Regions from separate parts of the Paenibacillus pabuli genome, predicted to be linked through region 1. Evidence: riboswitches for the same ligand, from Rfam matches in the RefSeq annotation. Region 1 holds a riboswitch; each other region holds the start of a gene.
What was found. A riboswitch is a leader RNA that binds a small molecule or an ion and turns the genes downstream of it on or off. The one in region 1 is predicted to bind cyclic di-AMP.
Positions count from the first base shown of each region.

Region 1 (3,481 bases):
AAACATTACGTACCAAGGAATGAATCCGTTCCTTATTGCAGCAGCTATATACTTTGTATTGACATTCATTTTGTCCAAGCTGCTGGGTCGACTGGAAAGGAAGTTGAGTGCAAGTGATAGACGTTAGACAATTACACAAATCCTACGACAAAAACGAAGTACTTAAAGGCATAGATGTCTCAATTGGCAAGGGCGAGGTCGTTGTCGTGATTGGTCCTTCAGGATCGGGTAAAAGTACATTCCTGCGCTGTCTGAACCTGTTGGAGCAGCCTACTTCCGGTGAGATTAATTTCGAAGGGGTATCCATCACGGACCGCAAACACAACATTAATGCAACTCGGGAAAAAATGGGGATGGTGTTCCAGCACTTTAATCTGTTTCCGCATAAAACCGTGGAGCAAAACATTACCATTGCCCCAATTAAGGTCAAAAAGCAGTCTGAACAGGAAGCGAAGCAGATCGCAGCAGACTTGCTCAAAACCGTTGGGTTATTGGAGAAAAAGGATGCTTATCCGAGTCAGCTGTCTGGTGGACAGAAGCAGCGGATTGCCATAGCGAGAGCCCTTGCGATGCAGCCGCATGTGATGCTGTTTGACGAGCCAACCTCTGCACTTGACCCTGAAATGGTCGGTGAAGTACTCGACGTGATGAAGCGCCTGGCTGAAGGCGGCATGACTATGGTTATCGTTACCCACGAGATGGGCTTTGCCCGTGAAGTTGGAGATCGCATCATCTTTATGGATGGCGGGGTAATCGTGGAAGAGGGGACACCTGATGAAGTATTTGGTCAGCCTAAGCATCCACGTACGCGTGACTTCCTCGGTAAAGTTTTGTCATAATCGTTGAACATGATCAGCCAGTTAATCATATTGGATGGACTAACAAAAACGAAATCAAACAGCCTTGTTAACTTTATGGTTAGCAGGGTTGTTTTTTTGTGTGGATAAGTATCCACTGTCTTAAAAGTAACGTTTCTGTCATTGTTCCAAAGCTGCATAGTCACTCCAGATTTTGAAAAAATCCTTATTATTAAAGCTGTATAATGAGTTGTTTAAAACAGTTGGTAACATTTACTACGGACCCTGGTTACAGAATTGTGATATATTGTTCCTGCCGAAACTTCCTGAGGAGGAAGTGCGGAGGATGTAATGATGCAGGCCGTGAAGGGGAAGATCGATACGCACGCTGCTTGGGGTGAATTAGGGGTACATAACGCAATACGCATGTAACAGCAACCTATAGGGTGGTTTCCTCCATCCGAATCCGACAACTAACTTCGCAGGCACAATGAGGGAGGAAGACCATGATTAAGAAGAGAACAATAGCCAAAACAGCAGCAGCCCTGCTGACAGCAGCAATGCTCATTCAGGCCGTTCCAGCTCACGCTGATTCTGTTCACGTGGCCAAAGAGGGGGATACCTTCTACACCTTGTCGAAAAAATATGGGGTTGGACTGAGCACACTTATCAAAGCTAACCATGATATTTCGCCTTACAACATTTATGGTGGTTTGAAAATTACGATCCCAGGAAAAACAACAAATACGGCCTCGGCTGCTCCAGCTGCCAAGAGCTCTTCCGAAGCAAAGGCGATCACGACAGCTAGCCTTGATGTGAATGCTGACGAGAAAGTCGTTCAAGCTTGGGGCAAAACGTTTGATTACAGTAAGGCTGTTGAAGTGAAAGCAACAGCATACTCTTCGGCCGCTTCTGAAAATGGTGGATGGGGTGCTGTAGATTACTTCGGTAATCCGCTTGAACTCGGCACGATCGCAGTAGATCCGAGTGTGATCCCACTGGGGACGAAGGTTCTTGTTACAGGTCACTCCCATCCGGGGCTGCCTAAGCAGGCATTTGTGGCTACTGCACGTGATGTCGGCGGGGCGATCAAAGGCAAACGGATTGATATTTTCATTCCTGGAAGTCAGAAGTCTGTGAGCACTTTTGGTTTTCAGGATGTTGAACTTTATATTTTAAAATAAGTATCATCGCCAATAAAAGGGTGCCTTTATGACACGTTTAACGTGAAATAAGGGTACCCTTTGTTTTTAACAAAAAATAAGATTGTTAGTTTCATGATTAAGATGTGTTTACTATCCACTATGCCCTGTATTATTTGCTCTTCGGCAATTGCAGCATTTCGTCCAGAGTCACCAGATTGAAGCCCCTGCACCGCAGTTCATCAATAATCTCCGGAAGTGCCCCAATGGTACCGGACAGATTTGAACCCACGCCGCCTCCCGCATGTTGAAGAATGATGGAGCCTGGCTTGACTGCAGATAAAACATTTTGCTTAACCTGCTCTTTGCTTAGGCCTTTCCAATCCAGCGAATCCACATTCCAGTTAACAATACTGTATTGTTGTCTTGCGGCCCATTGCAGCTGTTTCTCATTAATGTCTCCGTATGGAGGACGAATCATTTTCGGTGTGTACCCGGTCAGTTTACGAATAATGTCACCGGTATGTAGAATTTGTTTGCGAAAAGCATTTAAAGACAGCTTACTGAATTCAGGATGGTTGTAACTATGGTTTCCAACAATGTGACCTTCCCTAACGATCCGTCTGACGAGGTCAGGATGTTTCTCAGCTCGGTTGCCAACAATAAAAAAAGTCGCTTTTACATTATATTTCTTCAAAATATCCAGTACCTGCGGTGTGAAGCGCGGATCAGGCACATCATCAAAAGTCAATGCCACCTGTCGGGTTGAAGGTCCATTGGTTTTGAAAGTATCAGCATATTTCTGCCTTAGCTGACCGAGCGTCAGCTGTTCATCTTCAGATAGGTCAGGCTTTGCAGCAGGCGTACTCTCTGGAACGGGTTTAGCCAGCAGCTGCCCAGAAGTATAGCTTCCGCTTAGAAAAACAAGGATCAACATGGCGAATGCGATGAGGCGAATACGCATGATATAGCCTCCTTTGTCAAATGGCGTTCTCTTTGGTATGCCCGGGGTGATGGTTCATTATGCATAGTGTGAGAAGTTTCATTGTCCAATCTGACCGATAACACTCATAATTCCACCATTACATATACACACAAAGGACAGGTGGATTAGGATGAATACTTATGATTTGAAGTCGGTTCGTTTGCAGGTCATTGAAGCTGGAGAAGATCAGATATTTTTGGTCACGGGTGGGAAAGCTCATATAGGAGCTGTGGCGACCTTTTATCCCGAAAGAGAACGCGTGGTGGGAACTGCAGTCCATATTCCTGGGCACAAGGAACAAGAATTATGTGAGCGTCTGGCACGAAAGGCTGCGAATTCTCTCAAGGTGACCGTCACCGTTATTATGGGTATTCATTTTGACGCCATTACGCGTATGCAGATCGATGAGATCGTACTGACGGCAGAAAAGCTGCTCGATGATCATTTAAGCCGGACGAAAGATGTAAAATAGTAGATTTTGGGTGGCTTCGAATCGTGTTTTATGATTTTTTTTGGTAAAATTGAAACGGGTTGAAGGTTACCACGTATGTATGATT
Region 1 covers NZ_JBDOIO010000003.1:153,869-157,349, forward strand. The annotation lists gene ABGV42_RS03025 (ABC transporter substrate-binding protein/permease) at 1-127, shown strand, start outside; gene ABGV42_RS03030 (amino acid ABC transporter ATP-binding protein) at 114-839, shown strand; cyclic di-AMP (ydaO/yuaA leader) riboswitch at 1,102-1,301, shown strand; gene ABGV42_RS03035 (3D domain-containing protein) at 1,304-1,981, shown strand; gene ABGV42_RS03040 (polysaccharide deacetylase family protein) at 2,112-2,903, opposite strand; gene ABGV42_RS03045 (hypothetical protein) at 3,055-3,396, shown strand.

Region 2 (3,481 bases), 2.5 Mb from region 1:
CATTGTGTCAGCCGCTGTATTTCACAGCGCAGGTATGACGCAGGTCGCTGAGATTGCAGATGCTTATCACTTGCTCACCCCCCTGCTGGGCACAACCATTGCAAGTATCCTGTTTGGTGTCGCTCTACTGGCCTCAGGTCAGAACTCAACACTTACAGGAACACTGTCCGGACAGATTGTCATGGAAGGCTTCCTGAACATCCGGATTCCGGCTTGGCTTCGCCGGCTCGTGACCCGGTTAATCGCAATCATTCCTGCCGTGATTGTGACAGCTATCGCCGGAGAGCACGGAACGGAAGAATTGCTGATTTTGAGCCAGGTTATTCTATCCTTGCAGCTGCCTTTTGCCGTTATTCCACTTGTGATGTTTACCAGTGACAAAAAAAGCATGGGGGCATTTGCCAACAAGTTGTGGCTCAAAATGGTCTCTTGGATCATCGCTGCCGTGATTGTAGTACTGAATGTTTATCTGATCATCCAGACCATCATGCTGTTCTAATCTAAATATGTGGTAAAAACATATTTTCTTTAACCAGAAATTGATAAAAAAGGCTGATCCCCTCAAGAATATATAACTTGAGGGGATCAGCCTTTTAGCTTGCCGTACATTTGCCTTGTCCACTATTTAAAGACACGTGAAGTCATCTCTTTTTCCATCTTATGCACTAATCTTCCGCAGACACAAGCAGAGGAATAAGCTGCTCCAGGGCTTCGATCGTCCAGTCTGCATGCCCCTGACCCTCCAGCTCAGGCTGAAACCGTCCATAGCCCTGCAAAATACGTATCGTTCGCATCCCCAGCTTCTTGGCAGGAATGATATCGTTATCAATCCGGTCTCCAATCATGACCGCTTCCTCGGGTTCACAACCCGCCTGTTTCAGAGCTACCGCATATAGCTCCGGGTCCGGCTTGGATACACCTTCTTCTGCCGAACAAGCCAGAACATCCACGTACCTCCGCAGACCGTAGCTTTCCAGGCGCCCCTCTGTCCCTGGACTCTGGTTGGCAATGATGCCGATTCGATAGTGGTGTGACAATTCCTTCAACACCGCGTCAGCCGAAGCGAATGGCTTCTCCAGTTCCTTCCGGAACTTCAACTTCTCCTGAATCTGCTCCCTATGACGTTCATCGCTAATCAGCGTTCGAATGGCTACCCTCATGGGCCACTGCTCATAATTTCGGTAACAGGAGGCGAAAATCTCTCGCACTTCCTCTATCTTCACCGGATATCCAAGCAAGCAGGCTTCTTCAACAAACTGCCCAATAATATCATCTACCGGATCCCATTCGTCCACCAGCGTATCTCCTACATCAAAGAACAACCATTTTAACCCACGTACATCCGGCACGCCTATTCCTCCTTGTTAGCCATGAACGCAACCTTTATGAATCAACACTGTGCATTAATGCTCAAATAAAAAAAGAAGACCCACCATCTTGCATGAGTCTCCTCAGAATTCCGTTTTTTCATAAGTTCAATTATAACAGGCACCTTACACCGGATCAATCGGCAGCTATCACATTAACCATTAAGTAAGAAGCCAACTTCTCCATTGAGGGAATACACAATTCGGTCAGCTCCCATCCCACGGTAAATGCCTTTGGGGTGACTCTGTTCGGTAATCACACACAGCGATTTGGAGGTCCAGGAACGGCAGATCTGCAAATAGCGGCAGGTCAGGTTCAAACTATTCTCGAATATGAAAACGTTACCTACGCTCGATTGTGGTAGAAACCACTTCTGAGCTTCAGCTGTATTCATGCGAATGACGTTCTCCACTCCGATTCTCCGGAGTTTCCGTTCTTCCCCTGCACTGTTGGTCAGAACGGCAAACGGCATTTTTTTGTACATCAACAGCCTGATAAACTTGCGGCCTGCTTCATTCGGTGCTGTTACTAAAATCATCTCATTATCCATCATTCGTTCCTCCCTTGGCGTGAAAAGACAACAAAAAAGAAGCGTGGGGGACCAAGGCCTCCCGAACGCTTCTTGAATAACCCATGACGAAAACGCCATGAATATGCGTACGGCTTGTTGCCTCTCCCTTTAACGCTTACGAGGTTAGCTGACGGATTCGGGCGCGAGAGTCGCCCTATTTCCGGCTTGCACCGAAAAATTCACCCCATGGATTAGCTGCATTGACAGCCATTCCGATTGGTTCCCCCGTTTCCCACCCATGAATGAATGGAAACTCAGCGATTAAAACATCGTTCCTGTTTCATGTATTGATCAGAGCGATATTATCGTTTGTTTCGTTGTTCATGTTAAGTTGAATTGAATTTGAAATTACGATATGAATCATACACCCGCGCCATGTTAGTGTAAAGTCTGGTCAGATCACCGAATGGACGAATTTAAGGCATTACACATTAATGATATCGCTTACAACCCATCCATTCTCTATCCATCTCTATTAAGCTCGCTAATTCTCGTCCTTATAAAAAACGTATGTAATTTAAGGATTCTGTAGGTAAGAATAGAAAGGTATTTATCATTTAATTAATTTTGCATTATCTAATTGTAAGCAATATAATGTAGTTATACGAATCATTAACCCTATTATACGAAATGGAGGCGACGAATCATGACCGTTTATGACTACACAGTCAATACCCTTCGAGGCCAGAAAGTGGAGATGTCCGAATATCGCAACAAGGTGCTGCTCATAGTAAATACTGCGAGTAAATGCGGCCTGACCCCGCAATTCGAAGGCTTACAGGAACTTTATAACAAATTCAAAGATCGGCATTTTGAAGTATTGGGCTTCCCGAGTAACCAGTTCGCTCAGGAAAAGGGATCTTCCGATGATATTGCAGAGTTCTGTCAAATGAATTACGGTGTAAGCTTCCCTATGTTTGAGAAAATTGATGTCAATGGTTCAAGCGCTCATCCTCTCTTCCAGCACCTGACAACAGAGGCACCGGGATTGCTCGGTTCCAAAGCCATCAAATGGAACTTCACCAAATTCCTCGTTGATCAGAACGGACGCGTCGTGAAGCGTTATGCACCAAAAACGACTCCTGACCAAATTGAGGCAGATATTGAGAAACTGCTGAAATAAAGCAACACGGAGAGGCCATGATAACAAGGAACCAGGGAAAGCCAGGTTCTCTGTGAATGGCCTTTTTTTATCAGCACGTCTTCTCCAAACGCAAAAAAAGAGGTTCTCCGTATTCGGAAAACCTCTTCTTGTCGTACATTATGATGCGGTCGAGAGGACTCGAACCTCCACGGGCATACGCCCACTACCCCCTCAAGATAGCGTGTCTGCCATTCCACCACGACCGCATGTCGTAAATAATCGGCAACAAAAATGATTATACAGGATTATGATGTAAAAGTAAAGCACTTTTCAAAAACGAATCTACACTTGCGTTTTTGTTCCATAAATTGGTTTTTATCGTCATGATTTCTTAACTATTGCATACATTAAATTTCAATTCATTTTGATCATTAATATATGTTACTTTATCTCCCGAT
Region 2 covers NZ_JBDOIO010000003.1:2,700,425-2,703,905, forward strand. The annotation lists gene ABGV42_RS14405 (Nramp family divalent metal transporter) at 1-499, shown strand, start outside; gene ABGV42_RS14410 (HAD family hydrolase) at 666-1,349, opposite strand; gene ABGV42_RS14415 (hypothetical protein) at 1,523-1,921, opposite strand; cyclic di-AMP (ydaO/yuaA leader) riboswitch at 2,037-2,209, opposite strand; gene ABGV42_RS14420 (glutathione peroxidase) at 2,586-3,062, shown strand; tRNA gene ABGV42_RS14425 (tRNA-Leu) at 3,207-3,289, opposite strand.
Region 2: another riboswitch for cyclic di-AMP. It lies ahead of ABGV42_RS14415 (hypothetical protein); the one in region 1 lies ahead of ABGV42_RS03035 (3D domain-containing protein).

Region 3 (3,481 bases), on a different contig from region 1:
AGCGCATGCTGCAAAAAATACCCCGCTCATGATCCATTTGTGCATCCCTTATGTCCCCTCCAGAATGAAAGATCATCTAAATTGAAACTGTCCATATCATTATAACGGAACCTGTTATGACATCATAGCATTTTGTGGTAATTTTTTGAACTAATCACATAAACGGGTATGAAATTTTCTGTATTGCGGGTCTGAAGGTTAACGAGGTCCCTCATATACCATGCAATAAAAAGGCTTCAAGCCGCTCGGTGTCTGTCGTTCATAGGTATCCTGGGTAACAAATCCGGCCTTGAGGTAAACTCGAATGGCTCGTGCATTCCAAGTGAGCACTTCGAGATCGATCTCATGGGTAGGGTTCCGCCGAATGGCTTCCTTCACGATCGCAGAGACGAAGGCAGTGCCCTGCCCTTGACCACACTGTTCGGGATGCATGCCAAGCCCGATCCGTGTCACACCTTCGAGCGGAAAGAATTGAGCAAATCCGCAGAGCTGATCCTGCTCTCCGAGTACAACCGCATATTGCTCTTGGCGAAGCTGCTTATCGCCGAATTCAACTTCCAGCGCCTTCATCTGTTCCCAGGGCAGCCAGCTATAGATGTTGTAGGGTGGTTCATATGTCCAGCTGCAGATCAATTCTGCATGTTCTTCTTGCATCGGCACAACGTGAAACGTTACAGAAGCTTCATCCATACCACTGCACGCTCCTTTCATTGTGAACAAGCTACTTTAGTCATACGCTGAGGGTCTATCACATATGTCATTTCATATTTAATCCTGATTTCACTCTACAAAAGAGGAGGGCATTTGGCAAGGTTTAGCTCCCTGAAAAAAAAGTGAAACAAAAGATCGGGGAATTCCGTTTATATTATAGTAGGATGGGTAAAAACATCATAAGGGCATGGACGAACAAGCACAAAAAAACCGCCGGATACATTCCTGCGGAGAATGTACCGGGCAGTTGATTTATGCTTCGTTACAGTATGATGTTGCTCAGCTTGTCCCTAGTCGAGGGCCAGTGACTCATATGCGTCCGTGCTCATAATCCGTTTAGCGCCAACATAGCGGTTGGCCCAGTAGTTCTCACTCAAAGAACTGATGGTAACCCCTTTGGAAGACGAGGAGTGTGCAAACTTCCCTTCCCCCACGAAGATGCCTACGTGTGAAACCCCTTTACCCGTTGTATTGAAGAATACCAGATCGCCTGGTCTCATTTCCATGCGAGATACGGAGTCGCCCATGTCGAATTGGGAACTGGATTGACGAGCCAAATCGATGCCCAGCTTTTCGAATACATACCGTGTGAATCCAGAGCAGTCAAAGCCGTTAAGCGTTGTTCCACCACTTTTGTATGTAGTTCCCATTGCTGAATCAATTACTTTATCCATTTTTGAATCTGCGAATGCGCTGCCTGCTCCAAGCGATAGAGCGAATGTTAAGCTAAGTACAGCTGCTGTTAATTTCTTTTTGAACAAGAGATATACCCCTTCCAACGCCTGCGAGGTTAGCTTAAGGATTCGGTTGAAGGTCCCCTATGATCCCTCTGTAGCAAGATCAATTCACCCATAACTGGTTCCCCCGCTTCCCAGGTGCCAGGAATTTGGCTATGCTAGTTGTGCACCTGCGAAATCAAGAAATGACGATTTAATTTTAAGTAGTTACAATTCATAAGTTAAAGATTACAAAGTTGTTACTAAAAACTCACTGCGATTATTGTAACAGAGGAGTAAAGCTTTGGCAACGTTTAACAAGAAAATTAGCAAAAAAAACCTCGACCTTTGACGGGGAAAGGTCGAGGTTTGCTTTTGTGAAGCGTAAACATGGACACGAGTTTACACGAAGATGGTAACAATTTTTAGGTGGATCATTACACTTTTTAACCTTTGGAAGACTTGGACTGCCACAGACGAAAATGAGCGCATATCTTCCAAATATCTAGTAAACATCTGGCGAGCGGATAGGTTTGTTGCAGGATCAGACCCATTAGGCCCGTCAAGAGCCAAGACGCAGAGGTGAAGGCCCCGAAGATGAGCAGATGGATTGCTCCCAAAACCAACGCGATCCCAATGACAGAAACGATATGACGCAAGGCAAGAAATAGAGCGTGAAATGTACCACGGATCCCGCCCTGACCCTCTGGGGCTCCCGCCCCAAACTGCATATAGAGCAAGGCATGGTGTATAATCCATCCATATACGATCCATCCAGCGACATATGGAATGCCTGGCAGCAGCAGCTGCAGCGAATGGAATCCATCGAGAAAGATGCCATACAACTTGGGGACAAGCCAGTACGCAGGCAGCAGCAATAACAGTGTTTTAATGAAATGAAGCAGCAGCATCGGTTTCCACAGTGCCTTGATCCCGCGTATAAAAGGAATACGCTCTTCCGTATGATTGAAGTGTTGTAATGAATAGATCAGCCCTGCCTGGATGAGAGGAGTGATCAGCATGCGGAGCAGGAGCATGGCCCCCAGTATCCATAGATAGCGATGAACCTCGGGATGTGTAGACAGACTCAGCTGGCTTTCCATTTTGAATAAAATTGTACTAAGCTCCCCGGCGTCAGGTTCCGGATAGCGCAGCAGCAAGGGAACGACAGCCGATTGCACCATTCTATAGATGAAGTAACCCCACACCAGCTGATAGAGAAACAAAAGTGCCGCAATGAACATATGCTGACGAACGAGAAACCAGCCCTCACGTATTTTTGCTTTCACTGTCTCCACCTCACCATGACAGACCTCCGAATATAGCTTCTATAAGTTTGGTTACACTCATGCTCCAGCGGAACTTGGACGGCTCATACAGACCCGCCTTCAAAAAGTTGTTCATATGACGGTTCTCCAGTACAACGGTATATAACGGATCGGTCATTGCCCAGGATACAGGCGAGCTGTAAGTTAACTTGTACGTAATTCGACCGTTACTGCCATCCCATTCCTTGGCGACAATGTGTCCATCTTCAAAAACAATGCGAACGGGCACCTTCTCGTAGTCGCTGCCTTTCTTCAATAATGTTACCGATGACTCGTACAATGTCTGACCGTCTTTTTCTACAGGCTTGACCTGGATATTCTCCACGGCGAAGTCGGCCATGCCGTCCCCATATACATATTGATTAAAATAATCAGACCAGGACGTACGGGTCACCTGTTCCACGACCTTTTGAAAATCAGTCGAAGTGGGATGTTTGAACCGATATTTTTTTACATAGGTTGAAAGAATGCGTTCCATCGTTTTTGCGCCCACTTGTTGTTCGATGCCCAGCAGCACAAGCTTGCCCCTGGTATAGACATTGGCTGCATAATGATTCTGGGAATCAAACTTCCAGGACTCCTGTGTAAGTGAGGCGGGAGAAGTAATTAAGCCGGATTGAACCGGAAGGTTGGGGATAAGTCCGTATTCCTGCTCCATCAGTTTGTCTTCTGCGTAAGAGGTGAACCCTTCATCCAGCCAGGCCTCCTCAAATTCATTGCTGGCAA
Region 3 covers NZ_JBDOIO010000005.1:915,970-919,450, forward strand. The annotation lists gene ABGV42_RS30855 (c-type cytochrome) at 1-45, opposite strand, end outside; gene ABGV42_RS30860 (GNAT family N-acetyltransferase) at 199-690, opposite strand; gene ABGV42_RS30865 (C40 family peptidase) at 1,002-1,472, opposite strand; cyclic di-AMP (ydaO/yuaA leader) riboswitch at 1,476-1,613, opposite strand; gene ABGV42_RS30870 (hypothetical protein) at 1,874-2,716, opposite strand; gene ABGV42_RS30875 (M1 family metallopeptidase) at 2,727-3,481, opposite strand, start outside.
Region 3: another riboswitch for cyclic di-AMP. It lies ahead of ABGV42_RS30865 (C40 family peptidase); the one in region 1 lies ahead of ABGV42_RS03035 (3D domain-containing protein).

Region 4 (3,481 bases), on a different contig from region 1:
TATGATGTTTTTCGTCCGGATGAATCGACAGATAAACAGATTCTGCTGCTGGATAGACAGGACAAGCTGCATGAATTGTCCGAGGTTTCGGACATCGTTCGTTCGATCAGCGGAATACATCGTGGTAAGCACCATCTGTACTATCCGCAAAACAAGGTGGACGCCATCATTCACGAGCTGCCATCTCATATTCGCCCCTACTTTTCATGATCATGAAATGTGCAATCAAGAGCAAATTTTTTACAAATTAGCTATGAAAGAAAGAGTTTCTAATTCGAGATATTACCATGATACAGTAATCTGCTTTAATGGAGAGTATATGTAGATCGACATAATTTTGTAATCCACACTTTTTTTGAAGAAGTTGAGATCACGAGGGCGCCTATATATAGTAGAAATTAAATCTGCTAATTCCACATCTTGTACTCTGGAAAATCAAATGTGATGATAAAATCTGTGATTTTTATATGATTTTGATTGGGATAGAAAACAGTTATTCGACAGGAAGGGAGAAATACACATGATGTTATTCGACACTCATACACACTTGGATGCACCGCAATTCGACGAGGACCGCGAGGAGATGATTCAGCGCGCTGTAGACGCCGGGGTTGGCTGCATGATCAATGTCGGTTTCAATCGGGAGACCATTCCATCCACGATGAAACTTGCCGAAACGTATGATTTTATTTATGCTGCTGTAGGCTGGCATCCTCAGGATGCGATTACGATGCAGGAGGGTGATCTCGAGTGGATTGCGTCTCTGTGCAAACATGAAAAGGTTGTTGCCATAGGCGAGATTGGTCTGGATTATTATTGGGACACTTCTCCCAAGGATGTTCAGCATCGTGTCCTGAGACAACAGATCGGACTAGCTCGTGAACTTAACATGCCGATTGTCATTCATAATCGCGACGCTCATGAGGATATTGTCAAAATTTTGCGCGAGGAAAAAGCTGGAGAAGTCGGGGGTGTGATGCACTCGTTCTCTGGAAGCTGGGAAACGGCAAAACTCTGTCTGGATCTAGGGTTCCATCTATCCTTCGGGGGACCAATCACGTTCAAAAACGCCAAGCAGCCAAAAGAGGTACTGGCGAAGGTGCCAATGGACCGATTTTTCATCGAAACAGACTCCCCATATCTGACACCACATCCTTATCGTGGAAAACGAAATGAAACAGCGCATGTACGTCTGGTTGCAGAGGCAGCTGCGGAAATTAAAGGCATTCCGGTAGAGGAAATTGCTGCAATAACGACCAAAAATGCCATGGAACGATTTGGGATTCGTTAAAAAACGAAGCAAATGCGGTGAAAAAGAGAGGTAGACGGAGCGAATTTGCTTTTTGATCCAAATAAATGAAGAATATTACAATATTTTAACCAAATATTTAGAAAAACGTACTTGAACAACGCTTTACAACATGCATCGAAACAGGATATCATCTTTTCAGTGAATTGTTGTGCGGAAAATTGGACAGATGTTCGGGGGATGAACAAAGGGACACTTTCCGATGACACAACAATACTTTTCATGAACCGATCTCGCTGAGTCTCCGTTAACGGAGAGCGGGGGAACCAATAGGGCTTAAACATCAGTGAAAGCAGCTGATGCGCATCATTCGCTGACCCAAAAGCAGCGAATGCCTTTGCGAAGCACTATTTGATTTCTTCTTTGGGTCTCGGGGTGAATTCAAGGGCATCCGCCATGAGCGGGTGACCGGAGATAGGGCGGCTCTCTTTCGCCCGAACCCGACAGCTAACCTCGCAAGCGGAAAAAGAGAGGCAACCTCGTGCATGAATTTCCGATATTCAAAATCATTCGGAAAGCCACGAAAGAGTTCCTCTTAGACTCTTTCTTTGGCTTTTTTGTTTTTGAATAAAAGAAATACGGTCATCATACGGTAAGTATTCAGGTGGTGACATCATGTTGCGAAGAGTGGTTCATGATGCAGAACCGGTCAATGGGATATGGACCTGTTTTGTAGAAAATTTGGTATAGTCGCGTCAAAGACATCATGCATTAACTTTAGACGGCGAGGCTATGAAGGAGGACGGAGAAGTGGGCACATTCCAACCAGAAGAGACCCATGAGTCACGATCATCCAGTAAGTCTTACGCGTTGCGGTGGAAGCATGAGAACTTGCGTCAAATGGCACTGATCGCTATTTTCTCAATCGCGCTTACAATCATGATCTTGTTAGTCGTTTACGGTCAAGCCGGGAAACAAATTTCGCTGGTTATCGATGGCAAAGCTCAAGCGGTAGAGACTCGTACAGGAATGCTTCAAGAAATGCTGGAGGAGCAATCAATCACAGTCAGCCCTCATGATGAGGTATCCATGCCTTTGAACGGGGCAATCGCAGATGGAGACCGCATTGTTATTGAGCGGGCCGTTCCAGTCAATATTACGGCAGACGGAAACACCAAGACTCTGTATACAACCGATTCATCGGTAGAAGATGCAATTCAGAAATCTGGAATTGAGGTTGCCAGTGAGGATAAGGTTTATCCAGCGCTCGCAACACCAATCAAGGCAGATATGAAAATTCGCGTAGTGCGTGTAACAAAGCGTACAGTGGAAGTGGAACAGCCGATTGCGTACAAAGTAGTCAAAACGGCTGATCCTAGCTTGTACAAAGGTGACAATCGTGTCATCGTAAACGGTAAAGAAGGTACACTTGTACAACATATCGAAAAGGTGTTTCAGGATGGAGAGCTAGTCTCCAAAAAAATGGTGGGCAAATCGGTATCGACCAATCGTGTCGATAAAGTAATTGCTGTTGGAACCAAAGCGAAACCTGTTGTGAAGGAGCCGGTGATTCAGACGGTATCGGCCCAAACATCCACAGCAAAGAAAGAAACGACAACGAACTCGAAGAAAACCGCTGCATCAGGCAGCAAAGTCATTACCGTCTCAGGCACTTCTTTTAAATATTCCAAAGTACTTAAAAATGTATCGATGACCGCTTACTCTTCTGAGGAACCTGGCATTGGCACAAAAACAGCTTCCGGTACCCGGGTAACTGAAGGACGGACCATTGCGGTTGATCCCAAAGTGATTCCGATCGGCTGGTGGGTGTACATTGAGGGCCTCGGCTTCCGTCGTGCGGAAGATACTGGCGGCGCCATTAAAGGCAACAAAATCGATGTGTATTATGACAGTGTGAAGCATGCCCTGAACTTCGGACGTAAGAAAGGCAAGACGGTATATGTCATCGGTCCGGTTAAGCCGGAAGCGAACTAAAATCGTTTTACTTTGAAATGGGAATGCTATAAAATATAAGCATGAATGAATCATGCGGAATATGCGGCGGTGGAGTCTGAACAGGCTCACCGCCGTTTGGCAGAGAAGAGGATATTCCTCTTCTTTTTGCGTTAGAAAGGAAGAAATGGAACATGATAAAAGAAGTCATTGTCGTAGAAGGACGCGACGATACCGTCGCCATCCGGCGGGCTGTTGAGGCTGACACAATAGAAACGG
Region 4 covers NZ_JBDOIO010000005.1:835,713-839,193, forward strand. The annotation lists gene ABGV42_RS30465 (HD domain-containing protein) at 1-210, shown strand, start outside; gene ABGV42_RS30470 (TatD family hydrolase) at 521-1,291, shown strand; cyclic di-AMP (ydaO/yuaA leader) riboswitch at 1,534-1,787, shown strand; gene ABGV42_RS30475 (ubiquitin-like domain-containing protein) at 2,060-3,244, shown strand; gene rnmV (ribonuclease M5) at 3,397-3,481, shown strand, end outside.
Region 4: another riboswitch for cyclic di-AMP. It lies ahead of ABGV42_RS30475 (ubiquitin-like domain-containing protein); the one in region 1 lies ahead of ABGV42_RS03035 (3D domain-containing protein).